Regions from separate parts of the Liquorilactobacillus sp. genome, predicted to be linked through region 1. Evidence: predicted binding sites of a transcription regulator. Region 1 holds the regulator's gene; each other region holds the start of a gene.
What was found. The regulator Rex, encoded in region 1, represses fermentation and respiration genes when NADH is low (regulators of the CRP and FNR family bind a similar motif). The targets are predictions, from matches to a motif close to TTGTGAANTANTTCACAA.

Region 1 (3,620 bases):
TTTCTTAATTGTATTTACACGCTCAGCAATCTCAGACTTATTGCCGGCACCCTCAACAATAGTAGTCTTTTCTTTTGTCACAGTAATCTTGCTTGCAGAACCAAGCTGATCAACCGTTGTATCTTTTAATTGGAGACCTAAGTCTTCTGTAATAACAGTCGCACCAGTCAATGTAGCAACATCTTGCAACATCTCTTTACGGCGATCACCAAAGCCTGGAGCCTTGACAGCAACAACATTGAACGTTCCACGAATCTTGTTCAAAACAAGCGTAGGTAAGGCCTCACCATCAACATCATCAGCAATGATTAACAATGGACGCCCTTGTTCTACAATTGATTGTAAGAGATTGAGAACTTCTTGAATGTTTGAAATCTTCTTATCAGTAATCAAAACATATGGATTGTCTAAATCTGCTTCCATCTTATCATTATCTGTAACCATATATTGTGAAAGGTATCCACGATCAAATTGCATTCCTTCTACAACATCCAATGAAGTATCAATTCCCTTTGATTCTTCAATTGTAATAACACCGTCATTTCCAACTTTTTCCATTGCATCCGCAATTAACTTTCCAATCTCTTCACTAGTTGAAGAAATTGCAGCAACTTGAGCAATATCACTCTTTGATTCTACTTTGTGTGACATTTCATGCAGTTCATCGACTGCAGCTTTTGTTGCCAACTCAATTCCTCGACGAATACCCACTGGATTTGCACCTGCAGTTACGTTCTTCATTCCTTCCGTAACAATTGCTTGTGTCAATACAGTAGCAGTTGTAGTACCATCACCTGCAATATCATTTGTCTTTGAAGCAACTTCCGCAACAAGTTTTGCTCCCATATTTTCAAAGTGATCTTCAAGTTCAATTGCCTTTGCAATAGTTACACCATCATTTGTAATTGTTGGTGAACCATAAGACTGTTCCAAAACAACATTTCTTCCTTTTGGACCAATTGTTGATTTAACCGTATTTGCTAACTTATCAACACCTGCAAGCATTTTTGAACGAGCATCTTCTGAAAATTTAATTTCTTTTGCCATTAATAATTCACCTCATAGTCGATTTATAATAATCTTTAGTCTACAATTGCAACAATATCTTTTTCATGAACAACCAAATACCCTTTTTCTTCGTATTTGACCTCTGTGCCAGCATATTTATCAAACAAAACTGTTTCACCGACTTTGACTGATAAAGCAACCTTTTCGCCGTTATCTAAAACTCGGCCTGCACCAACAGCTGCCACTTTTCCTGTTTGTGGCTTTTCTTGAGCATTGCTAGCAATCACTATACCGCCAACAGTTTGTTCCTCATCTTTTTGAACTTCCAAAATAACACGATCTCCTAAAGGTTTAAGCACTGTATATCCCTCCAATATTGTTTTGCTTTTAGCACTTTATTAGTTCAAGTGCTAATCACAACTATTACTATAATCAATTCATGCTAAAAATGCAAGTTTTTTATCACTCTAACTGCAAGAGTGCTAAATTAATATATGCTATACTAGACCTATTATTAAAGTGAATGGAGCTAACTATGAATATCAGAAAAAATTCTTTCGTACTACTCGTAACATATCTTGTTGTCATGCTATTTCCGAATCTTTTTTTTACAGTAAGCAAAAGTAATCTATTGCTGTTCATCACAACTAGTATTGTGGGAACTGCAGGAATATTCTGTATGTTCTACCTTAACCAGAAATTTCCGTTTGCGAACCATATTGATTCAAAAAAAAGCTCCCTGACTTCAGTACTATTATTAGGTATTTTGGGAACAATTCTAGCTTTTCTTGTCCAAAAAGTAACAATGCTTGCTGAAATTTATTTTCTACATCAACCAGCGGTCTCCGAAAATACAAGCCAAATAATGACAATTATCGCTCACTATCCTTATTATTTAATATACGTAATAGTTGCTGCACCGGTAATGGAAGAATTTATTTTTCGCAAAGTATTCTTCGGTAACCTCTCAACCTTTATTAATCCAATGGGAGCTGCACTCTTCTCAAGTATTCTTTTCAGCATTGCTCATGCTGACGGGCACTACTTAACCTATGCTTGTTTAGGACTAGTTTTGAGTTTTGTATACTACAAGGCTCACAATATTAAAGCACCAATCATTACTCATATACTTATGAATCTTCTGGTTGTTGCACTTCAACTAAAATAAAAAGCCTTACCGCAGTAAGAACTTTAGCAAAGCATTTTTAGCTGTTAATCTTCTGATGGTGTTTCAGCTTCATCACCAAATTTATTCAGGAAATAAATTAGGGTTTGTAATTCATTTGTTAGATCAACGTTCTGAACTCTAACAGTACTAGGAACTGTAATTCTAAGCGGCGTAAAATTAAGTATTCCCTTAATTCCAACATCAACAAGCTCTTTTGTAACCTTTTGAGCGACACTGGATGGAACGGTTAAAATTACAATCTCAATTTGCTGAACTGTTAACTGCTCCTTCATATCAGCCATATCATAAACCGGGACACTACTTTGAATTGTTCCAGTGATATCCTGATTAATATCAAAAGCAGCACTAATACGCACATTATTACTCTGATGAAAATTATAATTCAAGAGCGCATGCCCGAGATTACCAACTCCAATCAGTGCTACATTTGTTAACTGGTCTTGCTTTAAGGTCTTCTTGAAAAAAGCAAGCAAGCTGTCCACATCATACCCATATCCTCGTTTTCCTAGAGCACCAAAGTATGAGAAGTCTCTTCTAATTGTTGCGGAATCAACCTTAACAGCATCTGCGAGCTCGGTTGATGAAATTCTTTGTTTGCCTGCATCCGATAAGAAGTGCAAGTAACGATAATAAATTGGCAGTCTTTTGGCTGTCGCGTGAGGAATTTTTGATGTTACCATTGTTTGTCTCCCTTCATTAATAAATGATTCAGTCTTTTTATGTAGTATAGCACATTCCTTGTGAAGTTACGTATTTAACTATCTTCACAAGCAATAATGTTGTACACTATATTTTACCGTATTCATGCTACACTAAAATACATTCACATGCAATAGAATGAGCAATTACTTACCAAGTTTCACAAAGATTATAATTGCTATTAATTTTAATATTCAAGAGGTGTTTTTATGATTTTACTTCAAGTACAAAATGTTGAGCGTCTATTTGGAAGTGATGTTCTCTTCCAAAAAGTTAACCTTGATGTTCAGGAAAGCTCAAGGATTGCTCTCGTCGGGCGAAATGGAGTCGGCAAAACGACATTAATTAAAATGATTGTTGGCTTGCAATCGCCTGATAATGGTCAGATTACAAAAAATAAAAAAATGACAATTGGCTATCTTGCACAAGAGAACGGTTTAGATTCCTCAAAAAGTATTTATGCAGAAATGCTTACTGTTTTCAATGATTTAATGAAAATGGAGGTCAAACTGCATGAACTAGAAAATGCAATTGCAAACTTTAATCATTCTACCCAATCAAAATCACAGTATGACACACTTCTTGACAGTTATGACCAGCTATCGCACAACTTCAAAGAAGCAAACGGTTATGGCTATGAATCAGAAATTCGAGCTGTTCTTCACGGCTTTAAATTCTATGAGAAGGATTTTTCAACTATCATTGGAACCCTGTCTGGTGGACA
Region 2 (3,620 bases), on a different contig from region 1:
GAGTGCAAGTTGAGCTGATTCATAGTAGTACTTATCATGCATGTAATGAATTGTATTTAATGCATTGACATAAACATCAGCTAACCAATCAAGCATTGAATCAAATTTTTTCATAAATTCATCATATTCAATATATTCAGATGAAATTGGCTCGTAGGCAGGCCCAACCTGTGCCTTACCAATCTCATCTTTACCACCATTAATTGTGTAAAGAACTGTTTTAGCAAGGTTTGCACGTGCTCCAAAATATTGAATTCCATTTGCCACAGGTTGTGCTGATACACAACAAGCAATTGCGTAGTAGTCAGTGCCCCATTGTTTACGCATTAAATCATCATTCTCATATTGAATGGTTGAACTCTCAACCGAAACTTCAGCTGAATAATGTTTGAATGTATCCGGTAATTTTTGTGACCATAACAACGTAATATTAGGTTCAGGAGCAGCGCCCATGTTCTTCAAAGTATTGAGGAATCTAAAGGCCGTCTTTGTAACATGATGTTCACCGTCAATTCCCATCCCTGCTAATGATAACGTTGCCCAGATTGGGTTACCAGAGAATAATGAATTATATTCAGGTGTACGAATAAAGGAAACCATTCGTAGCTTCATTGTGAATTGGTCAATTAACTCCTGTGCTTCTTTTTCATTCAAAATACCGCGTTCAATATCACGTTCAACAAAAATATCAATGAAAGTATCAACTCTACCGATTGACATTGCTGCACCATTTTGTTGTTTAATAGCCGCTAAATAACCAAAATAAAGCCACTGGATTGCCTCTTGAGCTGTCGTTGCAGGTTCAGAAATATCGTAGCCATATGATGCTGCCATATCCTTAATCTGGTTGAGTGCTCGAATCTGTTCTGAGATTTCTTCTCTCATTTGGATGACACTATCTGTCATTTCACCATCACCATAGTTGTCCAAGTCATCTAGTTTAGATGCAACTAAGTAATCAATTCCATAAAGTGCAATTCTAGGAAAATCACCAACTATTCTGCCACGCCCATATGCGTCAGGAAGACCTGTTACAATCTTGTAATGACGTGCTCTCTTAACATCTGGAGTATAGGCATCAAAAACACCTTGATTATGTGTCTTTGATAATTCAGTAAAGAAATGTTCCATCTCTGGATCAAGCTTTAAGCCATAAGACTCAAGTGCATCTTTTGCCATACGAATCCCACCATAAGGCATCAACGCTTTCTTCATCGGTTTATCTGTCTGGAGTCCCACAATTTTCTCAAGGTTTTTATCAAGGTAACCTGGGCCATGCGAAGTAATTGTCGAAACGACCTTTGTATCTGCATCAAGCACCCCGCCAGCAGCGCGTTCTTCAAGCTTTAAAGCAACTAAACGATCATTAAGTGCCTTTGTTGCAGGTGTTGCATCTTCAAGAAATGACTCATCACCATTGTATTGTTTAAAGTTTTGCTGGATAAAATCACGAATATCAGTCTCTGACTGCCAATTTCCACCATTAAATCCTTCCCATGCCTTTGGTTCTACTCTCTTCTCAAGTTGTTTCATTATCAAATGCCTCCTTATGAAGTCAAATACAGTTATAATGCAAACGCTTTCTACATTTGAATAATAGCACCTTTTCACTTTCTAAGCAATAGTTTTCACAAATTACAAAAAACATTTTATTATTAAGGTTTTAGAACAGCTATTAGGTGGTGTAAAACATTTTTTTAAATTGTGTTCTATTACACATATGATTATATATCAGACACCCACTGTTCTAAAAATTAATTGTAATAAAATACCCCATAACTTAGATATTAGTCCAGATTATAGGGTACACTATAAAAGTTTTTTTGGGGGGGTCACTATGTTTTGCCAGCCCTCTATTTGTTATGAATAAATGTATTTTGTGACTTACATCGGCACTAAAGTACCGAGCTTCTAGGAACAAGCATAACTTATCTCATACATTTCAGTATTCGACAGCGGTTTACTCTATTTACTATGGTTTAGCCCAAACCAAGTTTTAATATATTTTTACTTGCATTTACATCTCTATCTAGCTGTGTATGGCATTGAGGACAAGTCCAAGTGGTTGGGATCAAAAGCTCTCTATTTATTCCGTGTAAACGTGTTCCATAAGTCAAAATTCTCCGTCTAACTTCGAATCACTCATAGCAAAGTACTCGCTATGTTCGCAATTTCGAGTTAGTACTCAAATTTTCCCAACTTATGTCTCACTCTCTTACCATCATCATATCCACAATTAAAGCAGACTTGACCAGTCTTGTATGGATTAACCACACTAAGTATTTTGCCATACCAATTACATTTATATTCCAGCATTAATCTAAGCATTCTCCAAGATTGATTAGCGATTGCTCTAGCTAGTTTGTGATTCTTAATCATATTATTAGTTTTCAAACCTTCAATCACTATTTTGTCATAGTCTTTAACTAACTTGACGGTAAGCTTATGAAGATAATCTTTCCTCTGGTTAGCTATCTTTTCACTATATTTAGCTACCATCTGTTTAGCCTTGGTATAGTTCTTAAAGTTGGCTAGTTCTCTAGGTTCAACGACTTTGTTGTGTTTATCCCAAGCTATTTCTTTTTGTGCTAATAGTCTTCTTCTAGCTAGTCGTCTTTCCCAGTAGCGTTTCTTCTTAGCAAGAATCTGATCAAACCTAATTGTCGGATATTTAACAGCATCTGATGTGCTTATTAAATCGGCTATCCCCATATCCAAACCGACAGCTTGACTTGTCTTACCAAATTGTGTTTGGTTTTCACACTCAATTAGTAAAACACAGTAGAACTTCCCCGTTGGACTTAACTGGATAGTAGTCGACTTGATTTTGTCATCAGTGAACTTTCCTCTGTACTTCATAATACCTAATTTAGGCAGTTTCAAATAATAATTATAACATTGTTATTTATATATTTAGACTTAAAACTTTACTTTGGGAACTTTCGCGACTTAAATTTAGGATATCCCCCAAGCTTTTTAAAAAATCTTTGGAAAGCTACAGCTAGAGTTTCACAAGTGTCTTGCAGTGAAGTGCTTTCAGATTGTTTTAACCATGAATATTCTTTTTTTAATTGCCTTAATAAGAAGTTCATTGCAAAACCATTTAAGAACTTAGAATCTTTATTGTTTTTATAGTACTTACTTTGCATCTCCAACATCTGATTCCAAACAAATCTAGTCGCTCCAAAGTTCTCAACTATTTGTTTTTGTTGTTCTAAATTAGGATATATCCGTAGTTTAAGTCCTTGATACATTCAGATTCACCTCCGTTCTTATGATTTACTCAGCATAACATATGTTAATTTAAAGTCCGATATATTTATTGCTGTTATTAAGTGATTGGAGCTATACGCATGTTACAATCGAACCAATGTTTATGACTTTAATTTTCATTTAGTGTTTGTTACTAAATACAAAAAGAGTATTTTTACCAATGAACAAGCTAGAAGTGTTATGAAAGACATCTTGTACACAATAGCAAACAATAACAATACTGAAATTGAATATATTGAGGTTATGCCTGACCATGTTCATATGATGTTAAGTTTTTCTCCAAAACAGACACCCAGTTCCATTGTTAAGTCTTTTAAAGGAACAACTTCAGCTAGAGAGTGGTTTAA
Region 3 (3,620 bases), on a different contig from region 1:
ATTGTGCGAAGAAAGCCATTCAATCGCCAATGCAGCATGCGTAGTAAAATATTCCAACATTTCTTGGTTATTCAGCTTTCCTCCACCTTGATATGTCTCATTATAGAATTCAGCAAAACTGTCAACTACTCCATGTGTTAATTGTACTTCCGTTTCGGCGGCATTCATGCCAGATGATGCACGATTAGTATTACCTCCAATCTTATCCATTTTTTCTAGAATAACTGGTTTGAGTCCAAGTTCATTTGCTTGGATTGCGCAAGTTAGGCCCGTACTGCCGGAGCCTATTATTATTACATCGTAATCTGCTTTAAGTTGCTCAATTGGGCTAGATGTGAAAACGAACTTTTCAGGCATTCTTTTTTCTCCTCTCATTTTTAGCACTATTTACATTTAAACTTTCTATTCCTACACACACTCTTTACTTTGAGTTAATTTGTGTCATCTTCTTAGGATCTACCCATTTATCAAAATCACTTTCTGAAATCTCTCCCGAGTCTAATGCCACTTCTTTCAATGAAAGGCCTTGCTTTTGTGCCTTTTGTGCGATCTCAGCACTTTTATGATATCCCAAATGCGGTGACAAAGCTGTAACAGTCATTAGTGAATTATCTACTAAAGCTGCCATTTTCTTTTCATTAACTGTCATTCCAGCAATCATTTTTTCATTAAAGCCATTGACGGTAAGCGCCAGCAAGTTCGCTGATTCCAGAAAAGCCTCAATAATCACAGGTTTATAAACATTCATTTCAAAGTTTCCCTGTGATGCTGCCACTGAAATTACTGTGTCGTTGCCAATCACACGCACAGCTGCCATCGTTAGTGCCTCGGCCTGCGTAGGATTAACTTTACCTGGCATGATTGATGATCCAGGCTCATTTGCCGGAATATTCAATTCACCATACCCAGCACGAGGACCGCTTGCTAAAAACCTGACATCATTTGCAATTTTAAGCAAATCTGCCGCCAACGTTTTTAGTGTCCCATGTACAGCGTTTATCGCTGAGTGTGCAGCTAATCCATAAAACTTATTATTTTTCACATTGAATTTGCCTTGATAATATTTACTAAGCTCATCATTTACAATTTCAGTAAATTCTTTTGTTGTGTTCAGCCCTGTTCCTACCGCAGTTCCTCCCAGTGGCAATTCATACAAACTCTCCTTTGTACCATTGATAAACCCTAAATCATGATCCAACATGCTTACCCAGCCGCTAATCTCTTGACCAAAAGTCAATGGCGTTGCATCCTGCAGGTGTGTTCTCCCTATCTTTACAGTCTCCCAATAAAGATCTTGTTTATTCTTTAACGTGATAGTTAGTTTCTGAACTTCTGTAATGACATTCTTCAAAGCCTGAGTCGCTGCAATATTCATCGCGGTAGGGAAAACGTCATTAGAACTTTGACCCATATTAACATCATCATTTGGTAAAATTTCTAGACTGGAATTAAGCTGCTTCGCCATATGGGCGATAACTTCATTAACATTCATATTCGTTTGTGTCCCGGAACCGGTTTGATAAACGCGCAATGGAAAGTCACGCCTTAATTCTGCATCTTCAAGCTGTAATAAGGCATCGGCCGACTTGATAATTAAATCACTTTTTTCTTCAGTCAGCTTTCTTAGTTGCCCATTAGCCACTGCGGCGGACCTTTTAATTACTAATAATACTCTAATTACATCCAAAGGCATCTTGTTGCCCGCTTTAAAATTTTGCCTACTTCTCTCAGTTTGTGCCCCCCACAGGACATTTGCAGGAATATTAACAGGCCCAATTGTATCGCTCTCAACTCTAAAATCCACTTTGTTGCAACTCCTTTTATATGATAGTTTGTTAAGTTTTACACAATAAATTTTACAAGGGAGCTGAGTCAAAAGTTATATTTTGATTCGGTTCCTCTTTTATCTATTAAGAATAAACGTGTTTCATAAGTCAAAGCTCTCCGTCTAACTTAGAATTACTCATAGCAAAGTTTTCACTATGTTCATAATTTTGAGTTAGTTTTCAAATTCCCCCGACTTTGTACTGCCTTCATATTTTCTACTATTTTAAATTTTCAAGTTCTTTAAATTCAGCATCCGTTAGTTCAATCTTAGCTGCTTTTAAATTCTGCACTGCATGTTCCTTTGACTTAGTACCAGGAATTGGCATTACGACTGCACTCTTTTTCAATAGCCAAGCCAGCGCAATCTGCGAAGAGCTTGCATCGTATTTATCTGCAATCTTCAGCAATCTTTTATCTTTACTTAACTTTCCTGTTGCAAGTGGGAACCATGGAATAAATGCCAAATGATTTTTTTCAGCAAACTTCAATACATCTTCATCAGCACGGTCAATCAAATTATATCTATTTTGAACAGATACGATTGGAACAATCTTTTGTACTGCCTCAATTTCAGGAATTGAAACTTGACTCAACCCAATATGCTTAATCTTTCCTTCACTTTGCAATTCCTTTAGAACATTGATCTGATCTTCAAGAGGGACCGTCTTGTCAATTCTATGAAGCTGTAGAAGATCAATTTGCTTCAATCCCAATGAAAACAAATTTAATTCAACCTGTTGCCTTAGATAATCCGGACGGCCATTAGGGGTCCATTGCCCTGGTCCTTGTCTTGTAAATCCAACTTTTGTTGCTACCATTACATTGCTATCCGGCCGCTGTTTCAATGCTTCTTTCAAATAAAGATTGGCGAAAAAAGGCCCATACGAATCTGCAGTATCAATAAAGTTAACACCATTATCAATTACAGTTGTGATTACCTCCACAGCATTTTCAACGTCTTTAGCAGGTCCCCAAACACCCTCACCAGGCAATTGCATTGTCCCATATCCTAAACGATTGACCTTCGAACCACTGCCAAAATCAAAGAATTGTTCCATGTGCAGTTCCTCCTTTTTATTTATATATTGATGATACATCAGATATCTTCAAGAATTGTTACAGAAGCGTTTCTTTTTTATTTTTTTAAATTTCTGATAGATTCTCATTGTTTTTCCTAACCCCCAGTGCTATATTTAAGACAATATGAACATATACTCATATCATCATAGAGGGGAAGTAGGAGTATGGAACAATCTAATAACACTAACTTAAGATTCTTATCAGTCACGACTCTAAATATTTTAATTACTTTTTTTGAATTAGTTGGCGGCTTACTTTCAGGCAGCCTTTCACTGATTTCTGATGCATTTCATAATTTTAGTGATACTTTTTCAATTGTTTTAAGCTATTTTGCTAATGCTATCGGCCACAAAAAGGCTACTCCTAAAAACTCCTATGGTTATCGCCGTGCAGAAATTCTAACTGCTCTGCTCAACTCAATCATATTAGTATTAATCTCTTTATTCTTATTATTCGAAGGAATTAATCGTATTCAGCATCCTGAAGCCGTCAAGGGTGCAATCATGTTTTGGGTGGCAGTCGTTAGTTTTATTGCTAATTTAGGTGCTGCTCTCTTGTTACATGGCGGAGCAAACAATAATCTTAATATTAAAGCTACTTACTTACACCTGTTAAGTGACTCCCTTGCCTCAATTGGAGTAATAATTGGTTCCATTTTTATTTACTTTTTTAATCTCACTTGGATTGATCCTGTTATTACTATTTTAGTATCA
Region 4 (3,620 bases), on a different contig from region 1:
GGGGCTGTGGTAACACATGATGTTGCACCATATACAATTGTCGGTGGTGTGGCAGCAAAAGTGATTAAAGAGCGTTTTCCAGATGAAATTAAAAATGATTTAGAAAGAATTGCCTGGTGGGATTGGTCGCGGGGAAAGTTAGAAGAATATTATTTGGATTTCAGGTTGCCAGTTGCGGAATTCGTAAAAAAACATGTAAATGATTGAATCCGTATGTATTTTTTGAAATAACAAGTTATTTAATCTTTAAAGTGTAGTTGCAGTGTACAGGACAGAAATGTCCTTTTTTTTTTGAAAAATTAGTAAGTATGACATAAGTTAATAATGGAGCTGGATCAAAATTTAATCTTTGACCCAGCTCCAGAGAGTTATATATGAATAGAGATTCAATTAGAGGTACTCAGAAATCGTGTTAAAGATTTGCAAAATTTGAATGGTCGCTAGAAATTGTGAACATAATAGCTCTTGATTAACATTACTAATAATTAATTGCGGGTTTACTAAGTGATTGTTCGACTGAAATCAGTTCATAAGCATCTCTAGCAATCATGAGTTCCTCATCTGTTGGAATTACCAACAAGCGTGCTTGACTATCTCTGGTTGCAAAATCAAAAGACTGACTATGAGATTGATTTTGCACTGACTGAAATTTAATTCCTAAGCAATTTAGATGTTCACTAATCAGTTCACGCAAGTGATTATCATTTTCACCAATTCCACCGGTAAAAACTAAAGCATCAGCCCCGCCTAATTCCAACCAGTATGAACCAATATAATCACAAATTCGTTTTACAAACATTTTAATTGCTAGTGCGGCTTGCGGATTGCTTGTTGCTTCGCGTTCAATTTTGCGCATATCCCGACTGACCTCTGAGACTCCAAGCAATCCGGAATGCTGATTTAAGATTCTCATGCATTCATCCATATTTGAAAAGGCGTGATGTTTCAATAAATAGACTAAGGCTGACGGATCAATATCACCGCTGCGAGTGCTCATCATCAGTCCTGTTAATGGAGAAAAACCCATTGAGGTGTCATAACTTTTACCGTCTTTAATCGCGGTTACTGAAGCTCCGGAACCTAAATGTAATGTAATTAATTTTAACTCATTTAATGGTAGCTTCAACATCTTAGCAGCTTGCTGGGCAACAAAGCGGTGACTGGTACCATGTGCCCCGTATTTTCTAACCTTGTATTTTCGATAATATTCAAGTGGTAATGCGTATAAAAAGTTTTCTGGAGGAAGATCAGTATGAAAAGAAGTATCAAAAACCGCAATTTGAGGACACTCTGGTAATAATTGCTGTGCATCCAAAATCCCAGCTATATTTGCTGGATTATGCAATGGTGCTAGTTCATTAATACTTTCCAATTTTTGCATCATTTCTGGTGTAATTTCTGTCGAATGCTGAAAAAGTTCTCCACCTGAAACAATTCGGTGGCCAATCGCTGCAATTTCTTGCGGATCGGTAATAATTTGGTATTTTTGCAATAATTTTAGAGCGAGTTCAACTGGTGTGATCTCTTTGCTATAATGTTGTGCAACTAGTTCATGATTGGGTAGTGTGAGGGTTACTAATTGGTCGTCTGAGTAATCCACCATAATCTTTGCTAGACGATGCTCTGTTGGCATTGCAAACAAACTAATTTTTAACGATGAACTGCCAGAATTAATCGATAATACTTTTTTCATCAATAAAATCTCCCTTTGTACATGTGATTATATTCACATAAAATAGTAACACTATAATTTTTTTTGTCAATTGTTTGTTTTTTACTACTATGTAAAAGCCTAACTGTAGCAAAATAAGAGTAAATAGATTGATTTTTATTTTATTAATCAAAAGTATTGTAATTCACAATCAAAAGGGATAATATATGGTTGTACCCAAAATAGTGATTTATTTCACAATTAATTAAAGCAAAAATTAGGTTTAGGGAGGATTATCATATGACGGTTACTAAAAAGGTTAGAAAAGTGCTTTCCCCTGAAGAAAAGGCGAAACAATATAAGCAAGCTGAGAGTTATACAGACAGCTTAGTTGAAAAAGCTTTGGTTGCTGAGAAGTCCTATGCTTCTTATACTCAGGCAGAAGTTGATAAAATAGTTGCGGCTGCAGCTCTAGCAGGTTCTGAGGCAGCATTGTTGCTTGCACATGAAGCAGTTGATGAAACTCAACGTGGTGTTGTTGAGGATAAAGATACAAAAAATCGTTTTGCAACAGAAAATGTATATAATCTGATTAAGGATGAAAAGACAGTAGGAATTATTGGTGAGGATAAGGTTGCTGGACAAGTTAAAATTGCAGCTCCATTGGGAGTTTTAGCTGGGATTGTTCCAACTACTAATCCGACATCAACAGCAATGTTCAAAACTTTGTTAGCGCTTAAGACACGAAATGCAATTATTTTTGCTTTCCATCCACAAGCACAAAAATGTTCTGCTCATGCAGCAAAGATCCTGTATGATGCTGCAATTGCTGCGGGTGCTCCGAAAAATATCGTTCAGTGGGTTGAAGTCCCAAGTTTAGACAATACAACAGCCTTGATTCGCAATCCAAAAATTGCTTCGATTTTAGCTACTGGTGGTCCGGGAATGGTCAATGCAGCACTAAAATCTGGAAATCCTTCAATGGGTGTTGGTGCAGGAAATGGTGCAATTTTTGTCGATCATACAGCTGACTTAGACCGAGCAGTTGAAGATTTACTTTTATCGAAGAGATTTGATAACGGAATGATTTGTGCAACCGAGAATTCTGTGATTGTAGAAGCACCAGTTTATAACGACTGGTTGAAAAAAATTCAGAATAAAGGGGCATATATTGTTCCTAAGAAAGATTATCAAAAAATTGCTGATTTTGTTTTCAACGACCAACATGGTGTCAATGGACCAGTTGCCGGTAAACCAGCCAGCTGGATTGCTGATCAGGCAGGTGTTGATTTACCAGCGGATAAAGATGTTATGTTGTTTGAGCTCGATTCGAAAGACATTGGTGAGAAACTTTCTTCTGAAAAGCTTTCACCATTACTGTCAGTTTATAAAGCTCAAGATCGTCAAGATGGAATCAAAATTGTCAGCAAACTGCTCAACTATCAAGGTGCCGGTCATAACGCAGCTATTCAAATTGGTTCACAGTCAGATCCATTTATCAATGATTATGCAGATCAGACTAAGGCTGCGCGAATCTTGGTCAATCAACCAGATTCACTTGGCGGAATAGGTGATGTTTATTCTGATGCATTACGTCCAAGTATGACGCTCGGAACCGGATCATGGGGGAAAAATTCATTGTCACATAATTTATCAACCAACGATTTATTAAATGTAAAGACTGTTGCTAAGCGTCGAAACCGGCCACAATGGGTTCGTTTACCAGAAAAAATTTATTATGAGAAAAATGCAGTTTCCTATCTGCAAGATCAAATCGAACATATTGACCGTGCATTTGTTGTTGCGGATCCTGGAATGGTTAAATTTGGTTTTGTTGATAAACTTTATGATCAATTGGCTCTGCGCGAAGAACCAGTTAAGACTTCGATTTACGGTACAGTTCAACCTGATCCAACATTGGGTCAAACAATCGAAATTGCAAGACAGATGGCTCAATTCCAACCAGATA

Region 2: the regulator Rex is predicted to act here: its motif matches at 1,703-1,720, upstream of pflB (formate C-acetyltransferase).
Region 3: the regulator Rex is predicted to act here: its motif matches at 1,833-1,850, upstream of ABF682_RS09480 (class II fumarate hydratase).
Region 4: the regulator Rex is predicted to act here: its motif matches at 1,895-1,912, upstream of adhE (bifunctional acetaldehyde-CoA/alcohol dehydrogenase).

What each region holds. Positions count from the first base shown of each region.
Region 1 covers NZ_JBDNTS010000004.1:51,268-54,887, reverse strand. The annotation lists gene groL (chaperonin GroEL) at 1-1,047, opposite strand, end outside; gene groES (co-chaperone GroES) at 1,083-1,367, opposite strand; gene ABF682_RS03100 (lysostaphin resistance A-like protein) at 1,544-2,176, shown strand; gene ABF682_RS03095 (redox-sensing transcriptional repressor Rex) at 2,221-2,877, opposite strand; gene ABF682_RS03090 (ABC-F family ATP-binding cassette domain-containing protein) at 3,106-3,620, shown strand, end outside.
Region 2 covers NZ_JBDNTS010000015.1:15,210-18,829, reverse strand. The annotation lists gene pflB (formate C-acetyltransferase) at 1-1,533, opposite strand, end outside; gene ABF682_RS08665 (zinc ribbon domain-containing protein) at 1,980-2,075, opposite strand; gene ABF682_RS08660 (RNA-guided endonuclease TnpB family protein) at 2,179-2,859, opposite strand; gene ABF682_RS08655 (helix-turn-helix domain-containing protein) at 2,928-3,254, opposite strand; partial or broken gene tnpA (IS200/IS605 family transposase) at 3,340-3,620, shown strand, end outside.
Region 3 covers NZ_JBDNTS010000018.1:492-4,111, reverse strand. The annotation lists gene ABF682_RS09485 (flavocytochrome c) at 1-357, opposite strand, end outside; gene ABF682_RS09480 (class II fumarate hydratase) at 422-1,804, opposite strand; gene ABF682_RS09475 (aldo/keto reductase) at 2,046-2,885, opposite strand; gene ABF682_RS09470 (cation diffusion facilitator family transporter) at 3,072-3,620, shown strand, end outside.
Region 4 covers NZ_JBDNTS010000033.1:8,202-11,821, reverse strand. The annotation lists gene ABF682_RS11410 (DapH/DapD/GlmU-related protein) at 1-207, shown strand, start outside; gene ABF682_RS11405 (acetate/propionate family kinase) at 479-1,693, opposite strand; gene adhE (bifunctional acetaldehyde-CoA/alcohol dehydrogenase) at 1,952-3,620, shown strand, end outside.